4 regions of the Parasphingorhabdus halotolerans genome follow, and region 3 is predicted to be linked to each of the others. Evidence: predicted binding sites of a transcription regulator. Region 3 holds the regulator's gene; each other region holds the start of a gene.
The links. The regulator LexA, encoded in region 3, represses DNA repair genes until DNA is damaged. The targets are predictions, from matches to a motif close to GTTCCNCNCTTGTTCT.
Positions count from the first base shown of each region.

Region 1: HF685_RS03220 (DNA recombination protein RmuC) is a predicted target of LexA. The motif match lies at 2,291-2,306, and genes of this name have one in related genera.
Region 2: HF685_RS00405 (ATP-dependent helicase) is a predicted target of LexA. The motif match lies at 1,660-1,675, and genes of this name have one in related genera.
Region 4: HF685_RS14230 (putative DNA modification/repair radical SAM protein) is a predicted target of LexA. The motif match lies at 2,163-2,178, and genes of this name have one in related genera.

Region 1 covers NZ_CP051217.1:668,293-672,447, reverse strand. The annotation lists partial or broken gene fmt (methionyl-tRNA formyltransferase) at 1-690, opposite strand, end outside; gene recR (recombination mediator RecR) at 926-1,528, shown strand; gene def (peptide deformylase) at 1,577-2,149, shown strand; gene HF685_RS03220 (DNA recombination protein RmuC) at 2,325-3,662, shown strand; gene HF685_RS03215 (hypothetical protein) at 3,675-4,088, opposite strand; gene HF685_RS03210 (TrmH family RNA methyltransferase) at 4,144-4,155, opposite strand, start outside.
Region 2 covers NZ_CP051217.1:71,984-76,138, forward strand. The annotation lists gene HF685_RS00405 (ATP-dependent helicase) at 1-1,657, opposite strand, end outside; gene HF685_RS16470 (hypothetical protein) at 1,798-1,923, shown strand; gene rsmD (16S rRNA (guanine(966)-N(2))-methyltransferase RsmD) at 1,920-2,471, opposite strand; gene HF685_RS00415 (pseudouridine synthase) at 2,471-3,283, opposite strand; gene HF685_RS00420 (DUF1223 domain-containing protein) at 3,381-4,155, shown strand, end outside.
Region 3 covers NZ_CP051217.1:238,536-242,690, forward strand. The annotation lists gene HF685_RS01245 (ComEC/Rec2 family competence protein) at 1-2,088, shown strand, start outside; gene lexA (transcriptional repressor LexA) at 2,286-2,999, opposite strand; gene HF685_RS01255 (molybdopterin molybdotransferase MoeA) at 3,107-4,155, opposite strand, start outside.
Region 4 covers NZ_CP051217.1:2,892,034-2,896,188, forward strand. The annotation lists gene HF685_RS14215 (sensor histidine kinase) at 1-716, shown strand, start outside; gene HF685_RS14220 (Crp/Fnr family transcriptional regulator) at 716-1,453, shown strand; gene HF685_RS14225 (hypothetical protein) at 1,529-1,756, shown strand; gene HF685_RS14230 (putative DNA modification/repair radical SAM protein) at 2,197-3,438, shown strand; gene HF685_RS14235 (TIGR03915 family putative DNA repair protein) at 3,419-4,155, shown strand, end outside.

The sequences.
Region 1 (4,155 bases), 430 kb from region 3:
ATGCGCCCGGCATTGGATTAAATGCTCTTATCTGTCGCTCCACTAGTTCGGCGCTTTGGGCAAAATCCAGTCGTGCTTCCTCTTTGGTAATTTTTTTGGCGTAAGTTGCCAGCGCATCATCCTGGACATCGGCAGGATATTTGTCGGGCGCTGCAAGATATTGAACCATGAGTTTTGCGCCATTTCCTGCAAGTTCATCAGTCAGCTCACCAGCGGTTTTACGATCAACAGGTGTCACCCATTTTAGCAACATTGGCCCGGTATCTAATCCTGCGTCCATCTGCATAATCGTAACGCCTGTCTCTTCATCCCCAACCAATATCGCCCGCTGTACAGGAGCGGCACCGCGCCATCGGGGTAGCAGGGAGCCATGAATATTCAGGCAGCCCATTTTCGGAGCATCGAGAACGGCTTGCGGTAATATCAGCCCATAGGCCGCCACAACCGCCGCATCGAGATTGAGTGCTGCAAATTCCGCCTGCGCGGTATCATCTTTCAGCGATACGGGTGTGCGGACTTCGAGCCCCAGTTCCTCGGCTACTTTCTGAACGGGCGAGGGGTCAGCTTCTTCCCACGTCCAGCGCGACGCGGCGGTTGTGAATAGACAGCGGCAATTTCATGCCCTGCGGCGTGCAAGGCTTTCAGCGGCGGTACCGCGAAATAAGGAGTACCCATGAAGGCAATTCGCAATGTCTGTTCCTCAATTTTCATGGTCAGAACCCGATAGGGTCACACAGGGTCACAACCCCTAATGGCAAAATAAATTACTGCAACTCCCAGTCAGACTGCTGCGTCCAATATTCTCTTGAAAAACTACCGAATTGAAAAAGTCAAAGCTCATTTAGAAAGGTTTATCCGCGTGCTTGAGTGTAGGACAGCAATTTTGCACTTGGCAGCGGGCAGTGGCTGCTCCTAATGACCATTCATGGCATCGCAAGAGATTGAAAATCTGGTTCAGGCCCTCGCCAAACTACCCGGCCTGGGTCCGCGCTCGGCGCGGCGGGCGGTGCTTTACCTTCTAAAGCGCCCTGAAACCGCGATGAGGCCGATTTTGGCGGCGATGGAGCGGGTGAATGAACGCCTTGTCAGCTGCGGGATATGCGGTAATGTCGATACGCAGGATCCTTGCCAGATTTGCAATGATCCGCGCCGGGACGAAAAATCGCTTTGTGTGGTGGAAGAAGTATCCGATCTCTGGGCACTGGATAAATCACGTCTGTTTCCGGGAAAATTTCATGTGCTTGGCGGGAAACTGTCGGCTCTCGATGGTGTGCGGCCAGAAGATATCGCGATAGACAAGCTTATCAGGCGTGTTGATGCCGGTGGTATTGATGAAGTGGTGCTGGCCATGAACGCGACTTTGGAAGGGCAAACGACGGCGCATTATATCGCCGAGCGGTTGGAGAATTATCCCATTAGATTGAGTCAGTTATCGCACGGCATTCCCGTGGGTGGTGAACTCGATTATCTGGACGAGGGAACGCTGGCACAAGCCCTGCGCGCCCGTCGACCGATCAACGCTGAATGACGCGCGGAGCTGGTTGACGAATCTCCTTGTAATCCCTAAATTTCGGTCATGGCTATATTACCGATCATCGAGGTGCCTGATCCGCGCCTGAAAACCGTGTCTGAACCCGTTACCGAGTTTAACGACGAACTCAAAACGCTAATCGCAGACATGTTTGAAACCTTATATGACGCGCCTGGCATCGGGCTTGCCGCCATTCAGGTTGGCGTGGCCAAGAGAATTTTGGTTATCGATCTCCAGGAACCCGTGCCCCACGATCACGACCACGAGCACGGAGAACATTGTGATCATCAGCATGAAGTGATCAACGACCCGCGTGTATTCATCAATCCGGAAATTCTTGATCCGTCTGAGGATTTGAATGTTTACAACGAAGGCTGCCTCTCGGTTCCCGACCAATATGCCGATGTCGAACGCCCCGCGATTATAACAGCGCGCTGGCAGGATGAAACGGGAAAGCAGCATGAAGAGCGGCTCGAAGGTCTGTTGGCGACTTGTTTGCAGCATGAGATGGATCATCTGGAGGGGATTTTGTTCATCGATCACCTCTCGCGTCTGAAACGCAAGATGGTGCTCAAAAAGCTCGAGAAACAGCGCAAAGAACATGGGATTGCTGCTTAAGTTTTCATACAGTTCGTCATGCTGAGCTTGATTCAGTAACCAGAGCCGCACGCCACCTGACGTTGTGTTCTTACGCTCTGGATTGCGGATCAAGTCCGGGATGATGAATTGGCAGTTGCAACCCTCTTCGACCCGGGCTAAGTTCTCTTTTCGTTCCTATTGAAAAGGCAGTGGTTTGGATCCCGTAGTCGTCATAATTTGCATCGTGATCGCCCTTCTCGGAGGACTCGCGCTTGGTTGGTTTGTCGGCGGAAAACCGGCAAAGACGGCTGCTGAAACTGCTGATGCCTTGCGCATTACACTGGATGGCGTCCGCGATGAGCGCGACGCTGCAAAAACTGAACTCGCGGCGCTGCAGGCGGATGTGCGCAATCATGAAAAGCAGATGCAGCAAATGATCGAAGCCAAAGAGGCATTGTCGGCGCAGTTTTCAGAAATCGGCTCCAAGATGCTCGAAACCGCTCAGCGCCAGTTTCTGGAACGCGCGGACCAGCGTTTCGATCAGGCCAACGAAAAAGGCGGCGAGAAAATCGCTAAACTTCTCCAGCCGGTGCATGAGAGACTGGCAACCTATGAAGCATCAATTACCAAGATCGAGAAAGAGCGCACCGAATCATACGCCGGGATTACCGCGACAATCGAGCAGGTCCGGCAAGGGCAGGACAGGGTGCAACAAGAGGCGGCGCGCCTCGTCAACTCGCTCCGCAATGCGCCCAAATCCCGCGGTCGCTGGGGCGAGCAACAGCTTAAAAATGTTCTCGAGACCTGTGGATTGTCCGAGCACACCGACTTTGTAACGGAACAATCCATTGATACCGAAGAAGGTCGTTTGCGCCCTGATGCGGTTATCAGCGTGCCTGGCGGACGCAAACTGGTAATTGATGCCAAGGTTTCGCTCAACGATTATCAAGATGCTTTTGAGGCCGATGACGAAGATGCGCGCAGTTTTGCCATGGGACGGCATTGTTTGTCGATGAAAACCCACATCGATGGGCTTTCAAAGAAAGCCTATTGGGACCAGTTTGAAGATGCGCCGGATTATGTGATCATGTTTGTACCCGGCGAACATTTTCTTGCCGCAGCGCTCGAGCATGAGCCGACACTTTGGGACCATGCTTTTGAGAAAAAAGTGTTGCTCGCCACACCAACCAATCTCGTAGCCATTGCCCGCACAGTTGCAGGCGTATGGCGGCAGGAGAAAATGGCGGCTGAAGCGAAGCAAATTGGTCAATTGGGCAAAGAAATGTACGATAGGCTCGCGACTGCGGGCGAACATCTGAAGCGCATGGGGTCAGGCCTGGGCACTGCAGTTGGTAATTATAACAAATTTGTCGGCAGTTTTGAACGCAATATCATGGCGACAGGTCGCAAATTTGCCGAGCTACAGATTGAAACCGGCAAAAAAGACCTAGAGCCTGTCCCCGAAATTGAAGCGCTACCGCGCTATTCAACAGACGTCGAAGCTGCGCTAATTGAAGATGATCGCGAATTGAAAGATGAGGCCGCCGAATAGGCTGCGTTAGGCTCAAGGCGCAGTGTCGCCGCCTTCGGTGATGTCGCCGCCGCACCCTTCCAGAGTGCCAATGCCGCCAGCCGTTGCGGTCACGGTATCGGCATATACGCGATCACTCATACCATCATTGCATTCCTTGCCTGTCATGATCGTCAGGTTCATATTATGCTTGTCATCAAAGCCTTTCACGATCCAGCCATCCGCCGTTTTTCGAGAGGAATTGATCGGAATAGAGAATTTATCCTCACCATAACTGGCGGTCACATCCATTGTGTTTTCTGAAATGTTCACAGACCAGCCTGGTTCGGTGCCACCAGCTTTATAGGCCCCCAAAGGTTCTTCAACGGCAGGCGGCGCTTCTTTCTCTTCGCCACATCCGGCAAGTGCCAGTGCGGCAAACGGCAACAACGCGGCGTATTTGAACATGAAACTTCTCCCCACGGGGACCGTAGCACGATGCCACGCCAAAACATAATTTGCCTTATTTCCGGGC
Region 2 (4,155 bases), 170 kb from region 3:
CGCTTGCCGCATCATTGTCCATGACCAGCGAGACATGCTCGAGAAACTCGCCGAGCGTTTCATATTCTTCCATTGCGCGGGTGAGCTCGGTCAGATTCTCCAGCCGCCCCGCAGCCTCTGTCGAGCGATCCGCTTGCAGTGATCCGGTATAGCCGCATTCATCCAAAACAATCCGTGCCAGTTCGGCATGGGGTGTTTCTGCGGCCATTTCCCGCCAGCGGCCAAAGCTGCGCGTCAGCTCGGTAAGCGTACTGCGGGCGCGGGCAGCGAGTTCGTCGGTATCGCAAATGGAAAGCGCGGCGGCGGCTAAAGGCGTTCCTTGCGCGCGCGCCAGCCGGTGAATTTTCTCCACAGTTTTATCCCCAAGACCACGCTTGGGCACATTGACGATGCGCTCAAAGGCGAGATCATCGGCAGGCTGGGCGATCACCCGGAGATAGGCGAGGGCATCGCGAATTTCTGCGCGCTCATAGAATCGGAAACCGCCGATAATTTTATAGGGCATGCCGATGCTGATAAAGCGATCCTCAAACTCGCGGGTTTGAAATTGCGCGCGGACGAGAATGGCGATGTTGTTAAGTGAAACTTGCTTGATCTGCTGTAGCGCCTCAATCTCATCACCCGTGCGGCGTGCTTCCTCGGGACCATCCCAGACCCCGATAACCTGCACCTTCTCGCCGTCTACCTCAGCTGTCCACAACGTCTTGCCAAGGCGACCCGAGTTGTGGTTGATCAGCCCCGAAGCAGCGGCAAGAATATGCGGCGTGGAACGATAATTCTGCTCCAGCTTGATTACTTTCGCGTCGGGAAAGTCCTTCTCGAAACGCAAAATATTCGCGACTTCCGCGCCGCGCCAAGAGTAGATACTCTGGTCATCATCGCCGACGCAGCAGATATTCTTGCGCTCCTGCGCGAGCAGCCGCAGCCAGAGATATTGCGAGCTATTGGTGTCCTGATATTCGTCGACGAGAATATATTTGAAGCGCTCCTGATAGAGCTTCAATATCTCGCGGTTGGTTTTGAGCAGGTTGAGAATATGCAGCAATAAATCACCAAAATCGCAGGCGTTCAGTGCCTTGAGCCGCGCCTGATAGGCGGCATAAAATTCCTGTCCGCGACCATTGGCATAGCGCTCATTCTCGTTGGTATCCAAATCAGCGGGGTTGAGCCCTCGGTTTTTCCATTGGTCGATCAGCCCGGCGAGCATCCGCGGCGGCCAGCGCTTTTCGTCCAGTTCCGCTGCCTGCACGAGCTGCTTGAGCAAGCGCAGCTGATCGTCGGTATCGAGAATGGTGAAGTTGCTTTGCAACCCGACCAGCTCGGCGTGGCGGCGCAGCATTTTCGCGCCGATACTATGAAAGGTTCCGAGCCATGGCATGCCTTCAAATGCCTCGCCGACGATCGATGCGATCCGCTCCTTCATTTCGCGCGCGGCCTTGTTGGTGAAGGTCACTGCCAGTATTTCTGATGGCCAGGCCTTTTGCGAATAGACAATATGCGCCAGTCGACGCGTGAGCGCAGCGGTCTTGCCCGTTCCCGCGCCCGCCAGAACCAGCACTGGCCCTTCCGATGTCAGCACTGCCTCGCGCTGCGGCACATTTAATCCGCGAACATAAGGCGGATCGTTTTCAGCAGGAATCTTGACAGTTTCAGACATGGTGAACAGTTAGGGAACATCGCCAGCGACGGCAAGACCAATATGCCCCAAGGTACAGCTACGATTCATTGCTGCGCTGCAATATAGATTATTAATAATTACGAAGTAGAGCCCCCGAACGATAACGAACGGATAAGATAATGAGCAAAAGACTGATGTTTAGCGCGGTACTGGCGACCATCTTGATGGCGAGCACCACCGCTTATGTAGAAACAAGCGCAGATCACAATGAAACCGCCTCGGCGTTTGAGTCGGCAAACGGTTAATTTGAAATTTCAGCAGCGGGCCGCAGAATATGCAGGCGCGCCTTGCCGCTGTCTCTCGTGCAATCGAGGTCGAAACCATCGACCTCGATTTTTTCATGTCTGGATGTTTCAATAGCGATCCAGGCTGACCGCGCGAACCAGCCAAGACGACCGAGCTTATCTAAAGCCACGGCTCCTGCGCCGCTATCATAGGGTGGATCCATTAAAATGAGATCATGGGCGTTTCGGGCGGGGCCAAGGTGCAATGCCGATCCAATCCGGATATCGGCAGATGCACCCAGTGTTTCGATATTTTTCTCCAGTGCTTTTACCGCCTGCTGATCTTGCTCGACAAAGGTGCAATGCGCTGCACCACGCGACAATGCTTCCAGCCCCAAAGCGCCCGAACCGGAAAACAGGTCCAGTACCTGCAAATCCACAAAATCGCCCAAGCGGCTGATCAGCATGGAAAAAAGCCGTTCCCGAGTGCGATCTGCGGTCGGACGGGTCGTATCCCCCTTTGGAGCGACTATTTTTCGCCCGCGCCACTGGCCAGCGATTATCCGCATTATTTCAAACTCTTTCTGAATTTTACCAGATCATGCTGGCGCACAACTTCAATCTCGCCCTTCTGCAGATCGCCCAGTACAAACGGGCCATAGCGGGTGCGGATAAGGCGAGATACTTCCAGACCAAAATGCTCCAGCACCCGCCGGACTTCACGGTTTTTGCCTTCCGTCAGTGTCATCTCGATCCACTGGTTGCGGCCTGTACGCCGCTCCAGATTGGCGGTGATCGGACCATAATGCATGCCCTCAACGGTGATCCCGCGATACAGCTCTTCCAGTTGATTTTGGGAGATTTCGCCAAAGGTCCGGGCGCGATAAGTGCGTTCGATGCCATTTTTGGGTAATTCCATTTCGCGCTTGAACTCACCATCGGTGGTCATCAGCAGCAGGCCTTCGGTGTTCATATCCAGCCGGCCAATTGGCATGACACGCTCCATTTCCGGTAGCACATCATAGATGGTCTTCTTGCCGGTAAAGTCGCGTTCGGCGGTGAGATAGCCATTGGGCTTGTGAAACCGATACAGCTTTGCGGGCGCAGGTTCGGCTACCGGTTTGCCATCGACGGTTATGCCGGTTAGATTCTTGAGCAGCAGCGAAGGATGCTCCACCAGATCACCATTGAGCGCAATCCGCCCATCATCAATCATCCGCTCTATCTCGCGGCGAGATGCAACACCGGCACGGGCCAGCAATTTGGCGATGCGCTGGCCCTCGCGTTTCTCTCCCGAAGGAGCAGCTTTTGGCTGGGCAGGGGCTTTGCCGCCGCGCACTGGCCTAGCTTTGTAGATTTTCGGTTTTTCCTCATTGGTCATGAGCTGCGCATGGCGGAAAAAAATAAATCCCGCAATCTGTAACCTTTGTTTTGGTCTCTACGAATGCCATTGTAGTTGCAGATGTGGAGCGTTTCAGATGAACAAGTTAATCCTATCAGCATTGGTTGCAGGCGCAGCTTTTGCAGGATTCATGAGTGCCCAAATCGCCCAGTCAGCTGAAGCTGGTTCCACATCCATAACAACACCCGCACAAATCTCTTTCCTCGTGACACTAGCCGGGTCGCAAAATGACGACAACATCCAATCCCGCAATCCTGTTGTCGTTGAGTTATTCACCAGTCAGGGATGTTCGTCCTGTCCCCCTGCAGATATGCTGGCCTCCCGGCTGGCGAAAGACAGCTCCCTGCTGGTGATAACGCGCCCCGTCACATATTGGGACCGGCTGGGGTGGAAGGATACGTTGGCCAAAGAAGACAACACGCGTCTCCAACGCGCTTATGCCGAAAAGGGTCTTCAAGGCTCCGGCGTTTATACCCCGCAAATGGTTGTCAATGGCGGCGGCGGTGCGGTTGGCAGCCGTGAAAATGATGTGCGTTCGCTGGTTCGCCTGGCCCAGAAAGCATCGGCGCCTACAATTGAAACGTCACGCGATGACAGCGGCCAGATGATCGTGACGATTTCCGGAAAGACCCGTCATATGGCGGGAGTTTCCTTGATTGCAATGAGTTCATCGGAAAAGGTCAATGTGGGGCGGGGTGAGAACGGCGGGCGAATTTTGCACTATACTAACGTCGTGAAAGCAGAGCGCAATCTGGGTAGCTGGACAGGCGAACCGGTCAGCTTTGTTCTGAATAATCAGGATATCAACGTCTACGGCGCCGATAAATACGCGATTGTCGTGCAACAACCCG
Region 3 (4,155 bases):
GTCGCAGTGGCCTGCGGTATAGCCATCTGGTATTTGACCGCGAATCCTTATTCGGCGGTGGCTTTTCTCGCTCTTTGTATCGGAATGGCGACGATTGCGGCGGCGTCGGGAAATGGAAGCAGGTCTGCGCAGGCGATATTTTGGTTCGCTCTTCTAGCGGCGCTGGGATGCGGGTTAATCTGGTTCCGATCCTTGATGGTCGCCGCACCGGCGCTGGAGCGGCCTGTTGTTACCAGTTTTTATGCAGAGATTGAGCAATCCGAAATCGTCGCCGCGCGAGATATTTTGAGACTGACGCTGGCAACGCAGGAGAAACAAAACCTGCCTCCCCGTGTCCGGGTTAATCTTCCATTGGGCAGTGGAGAACAGCTCAAGGAAATCAGCCATTTGCAATCAGGCGCAGTCATTAAACTGCGCGCGCGCTTGATGCCGCCTGCCATGGCGTCTTTGCCCGGCGCCTATGATTTTTCAGAGCGCGCCTGGTTTTCCGGATTAGGGGCAACCGGACAGGTGCTGGGCGATATTGAACTGGTCAAGTCAGCACGGCAGATTCTTCCGACGGAGCAAGTCAGGAGCCAGCTTGCGGCCCATGTTCGGTCACGGATGGATGGGGGAGCGGGGGCCATAGGGGCGACGCTGGCCACGGGCGATCGTGGCGCTATCAGCGAAGCTGATGCGGAAGCCATGCGCCGTAGCGGGCTTGCCCATCTGCTCTCGATCAGCGGGCTTCACGTTACCGCAATAGTGGGCGCGGTTTACCTTGCGGTATTGAGGATATTGGCGCTCTCTCCCTTCCTTGCGCTGCGTTTTCGTTTGCCGATCATTGCCGCCGGTTTTGCGGCCGTCGCGGCGCTAAGCTATACATTAATGACCGGAGCGCAGGTACCAACCATCCGCGCCTGCGTTGCTGCCATGCTGGTCCTGATCGCGCTGATGATGGGCCGCAGCGCGATCACCTTGCGCATGGTTGCAGCCGGCGCGCTTTTTGTTTTGATACTCTGGCCAGAATCTTTGGTTGGGCCGAGTTTTCAACTCAGTTTTGCGGCCGTCACGGCAATTATCGCGCTGCACGAACTTCCCGCTATGAAAAAGCTAATTGCGCGACGCGAGGAGAGCTTGCTCCGGAGGGCAGGCCGCGCTGTGCTGGCGCTGTTTTTGACCGGCCTGGTGGTTGAAATCGCATTGATGCCGATAGCACTTTATCATTTCCACAAAGCGGGAATTTATGGGGCACTCGCAAATATCATTGCTATTCCGCTCACGACCTTTCTGATTATGCCGCTGGAGGCACTCGCGCTGCTGCTAGATAGCGTAGGCCTCGGCGCGCCTGTCTGGTGGATGTGTGAAAAAATGCTTGGTTTTCTGCTAGCACTAGCCCATTTTGTTTCTACAAGACCGGGCGCTGTCACCATGCTGCCAACAATGTCCACCGGAGCCTTCGCACTGGTAATTTTTGGCGGGATATGGATGTGTTTATGGCGAGAGAAATGGCGCTACTTAGGGACAATTCCCATTGCGATTGGCGCGTTGTTTATCGTCGGAACCCGCGCGCCTGATATCTATATTACGGGCGATGGTCGCCATGTCGGTATTCGCAGCGATGGTGGAGATCTCGCGATGCTGCGAACCCGCAGCGGTGATTTTATCCGCAACATGGTGCTCGAAAATGCTGGCGTCGATGGCGAAGCAATGGCGCTGGAAGATTGGCCAAACGCGGATTGTAACAACGACAGTTGCACGGTTACTTTAAACAAAGAGGGTCGGGACTGGATATTGCTGGCGACCCGCAGTTCGTATTACATTCCCGCTATGGCTTTGGCAGCCGCATGCCGCCGCGCCGATATCGTGGTGAGCGAGCGCCGATTGCCGAACAGTTGCGAACCGCGATGGCTGAAAGTTGACCGCGATATGCTCCGCAAAGTTGGCGGTATGACAATCAATCTGGAAAATTCCGAAATCCACACAGTATTGCAGCGAACCGGACGTCACCCGTGGACGCGCTTTGAGACTGAGCAGTCGATGGCGGAGCGCGCGTCGAAGGCCAGGAAACCCTATGAAGGCATCACGCGGGAGGAACCCCACGAATAAAGTAGTTCAAAACTATGCAAAACTTGGCCTTCGATCAGGCCTATTTAGTAGTGAGCAGGTTGAAGCGCAGATTGGTCAAGCCATCCTTCGGCTGCATCAGGATGAGCGGGCAGCTGATTTCGACCATCCAAGACGAATTATGCAACGAACCTCGCGCAGCTTGACGATCAGGCGCCTTGATCAAGCGCAGACAAAATCTAGTTATAGCGCCGCAGCAGTCCCGCCATTTTACCCTGAACGCGGACTTCTCCCGGACCATATATCTGCGGTTCATAGGCAGGATTGGCCGGATCCAGCCGGACATTGCCATTCTCTCTCCGCAAATATTTCAGCGTTGCTTCTTCATCATGGATCAACGCAACGACAATCTCGCCATCGCGTGCGATTTCGGTGCGCTGTATAAGCGCAAAGTCACCATCCAATATACCCGCTTCAATCATCGAGTCGCCCGAAACTTCCAGCGCATAATGCTCGCCGGGGCCAAGCAGGGCAGCCGGAACGCTCAGCGCCGTCTCGCCCTCAATCGCTTCGATAGGAACGCCAGCTGCGATGCGGCCATGTAGCGGAATTTCAATAACATCATCATTTGCAACAGCGCGTCTAACTTTTGGCAAAGCCTGAGGTGCCTGCGTTGGAACAGTTTTTTGTATCGACGTTATTTCGACAACATTGCTCGTGCTCGCCGCAGCCATACCGCCTTCAGGCAATTTCAAAACTTCCAGCGCACGAGCCCGGTTTGGCAGCCGGCGAATAAACTCCCGTTCTTCCAATGCACTAATCAGCCGATGAATACCGGATTTGGACTTGAGTCCCAGTTCATCTTTCATCTCCTCAAAAGATGGCGAAACTCCCGTTTCCTTGAGGCGAACGTCTATGAAGCACAAAAGTTCATGTTGCTTGGTAGTGAGCATATTCCGGTTCCCATTTCAGAACGAATAAAGAACAATTATGAAACAAACAGGGGCATGTCAAGCCTATACTGATTATCCCTTGTTCTATCGCGCCACGCACCAGCCAATCAGATCGAAATATAATGGACTGTGCCTCCCGCAAGTTCTTCATCCGAATTTGCTGGTCGATATAGCAGGGCATTGGCCGCCGCCAGTACCGATAGTTTTGCGCTGTCCTGGCTATCAAAAGCGGTGATGCCAACGGAATCAACTTGCGCTCTCAGGAATTGCGCGCGGTTTTGGGTGGGTGGCAGGGTGGTTGTCGTTTGTGCGCTTCGATATTTGGGCAAATATTCGGCTGCGCCTGCCATGTATCGGACTAGTGGCAACAAAAGCAATGTAGCGCTGACAAAAGCTGACCCGGGGTTTCCGGGGAGGGCGAGAACCACGCTATTGCCGAGCTTTCCCGACATAACGGGTTTGCCGGGCTTCATCGCTATTTTATGGAAATCTATGGTGCCACCCAATCGTTCAAATGCCGGCGCGACCAGATCGTGATCGCCAACTGATGCGCCGCCTATGGTGACGATAATGTCGCAGTCCCGCGCGCTGTCCAGCGCGGCGCACAGCGCGTCCATATTGTCTGCTATGCGGCTCAGAGCGCGGGTTTCCCCGGTAAGACCTGCCAGCATGGCTGACACCATGACGTCATTGCTTGCGGGTATCTGGTGGGAACGGGCGCGCGCACCCGGTTCTACAAGTTCGTCTCCAGTGGATACGACCGCAACGTTGGGTTTTTGGTGCGCAGGAAGTTCGCCATATCCGGCAATTACTGCATGGCCGAGCGCTGCTGGCGAAAGCCATGTGCCTTTGCTGAGCGCAATGTCCCCTCTGCAAAAATCACTGCCTATGCGGCGGACATGACGGCCTTGTTCCGGCGAAGGTTCGGCTATGAGGCTGATAACATTGCCATCGGTTTCAACATTTTCCTGCATCACAACAGTATCCGCGCCACCTGGTAGCAGTGCACCAGTAAAAATACGCGCGGTCTGGCCGGATTTCAGTGGTGGACAAGGTTCACTGCCAGCTTTGCATTCACCAACGCACGTCCAGGGACCAGCGCGGTCTTCAAACCGGATAGCGTAGCCATCCATGGCAGACATATCGGCTGCGGGTT
Region 4 (4,155 bases), 620 kb from region 3:
GCATCATATGGCCCTCTGGCGAAATACGCTGGATCGAGGGTGTCGGGGATCAAATCGAGATTAACGGTCGCCATACGTTGACCGGCCTCAACAAGGACATAACCAATTCGGTCGACCAGCAGGAAAAATTGCGGCTCCACACACGCGAACTTCATCACCGGCTCCGCAATTTATTCGCGACGCTGCAGTCGATCATGACCCTCACCAAAAAATCGGCCACGTCCATTGACGACTATATCGAACGGATCAGCGGACGCTTGCGAGCACTAAACCGGGCCCAGCAAATATTGCTCGATACAAATTTTGTCACCGGATCATTCGCCGCCCTTGTCCGGGATTTATGCCAGACCTATCCGCGGGTACGCTCTTCCGGCCCTGACATCACGCTTCCGGAAAATGCGATGGTCTCCCTGTCTCTCGTACTGAATGAGCTGGCCACCAATGCCGCTAAATATGGGGCTTTGGCAGCCGATGAAGGAGAGGTTAATATCGATTGGGAAGTCCATTCCAACGATTCAGGACCGCAAGTCAAATTGTGCTGGTCCGAACAAGGCAGCGGAAAAAGCGATGATGCCCCGGCTAGCACGGGCTTTGGATCATCATTGATTGACCACAGTATAACTCGCAACCTGCAGGGAAAGGTAAATCGTGACTGGACATCGGATGGTTTGGTCTGCACGATTATTTTTCCCGTTCCTGAAGATGGAAAAAAATAATGGCCCGAAAGGCGCTTTTGCGACGTATTTCCTTTTATGCCGATCTCGATGATAACGATAAAGACGTCATCATACAGCTTAAGGGTCATGAAAAACGGTTTGAACGCAATTCCGATCTTATAGATGCCGGGCAGGAGCTGGATAGTATTTTGATCGTCAAGGACGGTTGGGCCATTCGTTATAAAACGCTGGAAGACGGGCGCCGTCAGGTGCTGAACGTGCTGCTTCCAGGCGATATGTTTGATTTGCAGGTGCTTGTTGCGGCCGAAGCTGATCATTCGGTATCAACCATAACCACGCTGGATGCTCTGTCGGTCAAACCATCAGTCTTTCGGGGGTTATTGACCGAATCAGGCCGACTGACATTGGCTTTCTGGTGGATGCAGGTGCAAGAAGAAGCATTTCTGCGAGAACAGATCGTGCGCAACGGACAGCAGACTGCACGAGAACGGATCGGCCATTTTTTACTAGAGTTGCATCGCAGGCTGCAAATAGCAGATGAGGGTACACGAGACGGATTCCGCATGCCGCTTACCCAGACCGTGATTGCCGATGCGCTGGGCTTGACGCCCATTCATACCAACCGGGTACTTCGGCAATTGGAGCGGGATGAACTGATCGAACGTGAAAAAGGCTGGGTTGTGTTCAAGGATGCCGGCCGATTGGCGGAGATATGCCAATTTGATCCGAGCTACTTTCATCTTGATGCGTTTCGGATGCGATTAGGGCGCGACTAGAAATTATTTTGCGAGTGCGGAACTGGATATGGCGACGAGCGTTGATCCCTTTGAACCAATGAAGGGAGTTCACTAATGAATAAAATTTCAATTGTTGCTGTTGCGGCTACCGCACTGTCTTTGACTGCTTGTGAAGCAAGTGTAAAAGAAGAAGGCGAAATGCCATCAATGGATGTAGAAGTGTCCGGCGATGCCGGTTCTCTGCCAGAGATTGATGTTGAAACGGCTGACATCGAAGTAGGAACCGAAGAAGTCACTGTTGATGTTCCTGACGTTGATGTGAAGATGCCTTCCGAGCAATAGTCTCGAAAATACCAGATTTTATCAGGCCGGGCGAATTGTCCGGCCTTTTTTTGCGCAATAAATTCTCGTCTGGAATGCATAAGAAGTGTGTGTGTGGAAAATTCGGCTGGGAAACTGTACCCGGGATCAATGGGGACATGAATAGGCCAATTTCCCAGCCTGACTTTTGAAAATGAAATCCGAATTCGGGTGAAGTGCGAAACATCATCTCATAGATAACCGCGGTTGCGCAAATTCGTTCCTAAAATAATCAAAATTATTTCGTCGGCTTGATTTGTGGCATAATTCGCAACATTTCCTGCTGTCCCGACAGTGAATACCATCTGTGATGCCGTCGCTCCCGCCTTAAAATTTCCAAAAAAAAGCGCGACGCCTGAAAGACAAACACCCTCCTAACATATGTTATAGAACATAAACAGAACATTTGCTAAGGAAGAGTAATGTCCAAACTCACCCGAGCTGAAAAACTGGCGATTCTCGCCGACGCTGCCAAATATGACGCGTCCTGCGCATCGAGCGGTTCTACCAGGAGAAATTCATTAAAGTCCGGCGGTATCGGTTCGACCAGCGGAATGGGCATTTGCCACAGCTATGCTCCGGATGGGCGCTGCATCTCGCTGCTCAAAATCCTGATGACCAATTATTGCATGTTTGACTGCCTCTACTGCGTAAACCGCACGTCGAGTAACGTCCGCCGGGCGGCCTTCACGGTGAAGGAAATCGTCGACCTGACGCTGGATTTTTACAAACGCAATTATATTGAGGGTCTGTTCCTCTCATCGGGCATTATTCGCAGTCCCGACTATACGATGGAGCAATTGGTGGAGGTCGCCCGGCACCTGCGAACCACCCACCGGTTTAGCGGCTATATCCATTTGAAGACCATTCCGGAGGCTGATCCCGATCTGCTGGCACAAGCGGGACGCTATGCTGACCGATTGTCGATTAATATCGAGCTGCCCGATGACAAATCCATCGCCAGACTAGCCCCCGAAAAAAATGGCGAACTGATTCGGAAAACCATGGCCGGTCTCGGCAACAAAATCAGTGAAGCAAAAGCCGAACGCACAATCTCGCGTAAGGCTCCCATATTTGCTCCGGGCGGTCACAGCACGCAGATGATTATCGGAGCTGATGCATCCGATGATGGAAAAATCCTCAGAACCAGTAATAGTCTTTACGGAAAATTTGGCCTGAAGCGGGTTTATTATTCAGCCTTTAGTCCTATCCCCGATGCAAGCCGGAGTTTGCCAATCAAGGCGCCGCCGCTGATGCGCGAACACCGGTTGTATCAGGCCGACTGGTTGCTTCGTTTTTACGGTTTTTCGGTAGATGAGATCATGTCGGGCGCGAAGACCGGGCATCTCGACCTGTCCATTGACCCCAAGCTGGCCTGGGCGTTGCAGAACAGGGCGCAATTCCCAGTCGATATCAACCGTGCAGAAAAGGAAAAGCTCCTACGGGTGCCGGGTTTGGGCACAACCGGCGTGGGAAAAATCCTCCGAGCCCGCCGATTTTCAGCGTTGCGATTGCGCGATTTGGAAAATATTTGCCAATCGGTGAAGAAAATTCTGCCGTTCGTTACTCTAACCGACTGGAATCCTGGAAACCAGCTCGATTCATTGAGCCTTTACGACCGACTGAAACCACCACCAAAGCAGCTTGACCTATTCAGTAGCTGACATGCCTGCAGACTGTTCATCATCATTAACGCCGACCGAACAATATCGTATTGAAGTGAAAAACGAAACTGACATTGCGGGCTGGCGAGAGGAAGCGCGCACGCTGTTAGTTAATAATATACCGCCGGAACAGCTCGACTGGACAGTGCGGAGCCGAGCGAACAATAGCCAGTTTGATTTTGGCGTGGCCGAGCCGCCAAAATTATCAACAGCAGCTGGCACGTCCGATTTTCGTGTCGCCAAAGAATGTCTGCGGCTGATCAATACCGCGTTGCTGCACCGCAATGAGGATCGGTTTGATCTCGCATACCGCTTGCTGTTCCGGATGCGCCACGCGCCCAAAATTTATCAAAATCCGGCGGACAGCGATGGGAAACGCCTATCCGCCTACGCCAAATCGGTGCGGCGCGATATTCACAAAATGCATGCCTTTGTCCGGTTTCGGAAAACAGGACTCCGTGAAAACCGTGAACAATTTATCGCATGGTTTGAGCCAGACCATCATATTGTCGAAGCCGTCGGCCCTTTCTTCCGTAACCGTTTCACCGGGATGGACTGGATCATCGTTACGCCCGAAGCCAGCCTTTCTTGGGATGGAAAGTCTTTGATTAATGGTCCGGGTGGCTGCAAGCAGGATGTGCCGACGGACGATGCAGTAGAGCAGGAATGGTCCACTTATTACCGCAATATTTTCAATCCGGCCCGATTGAAAACGCG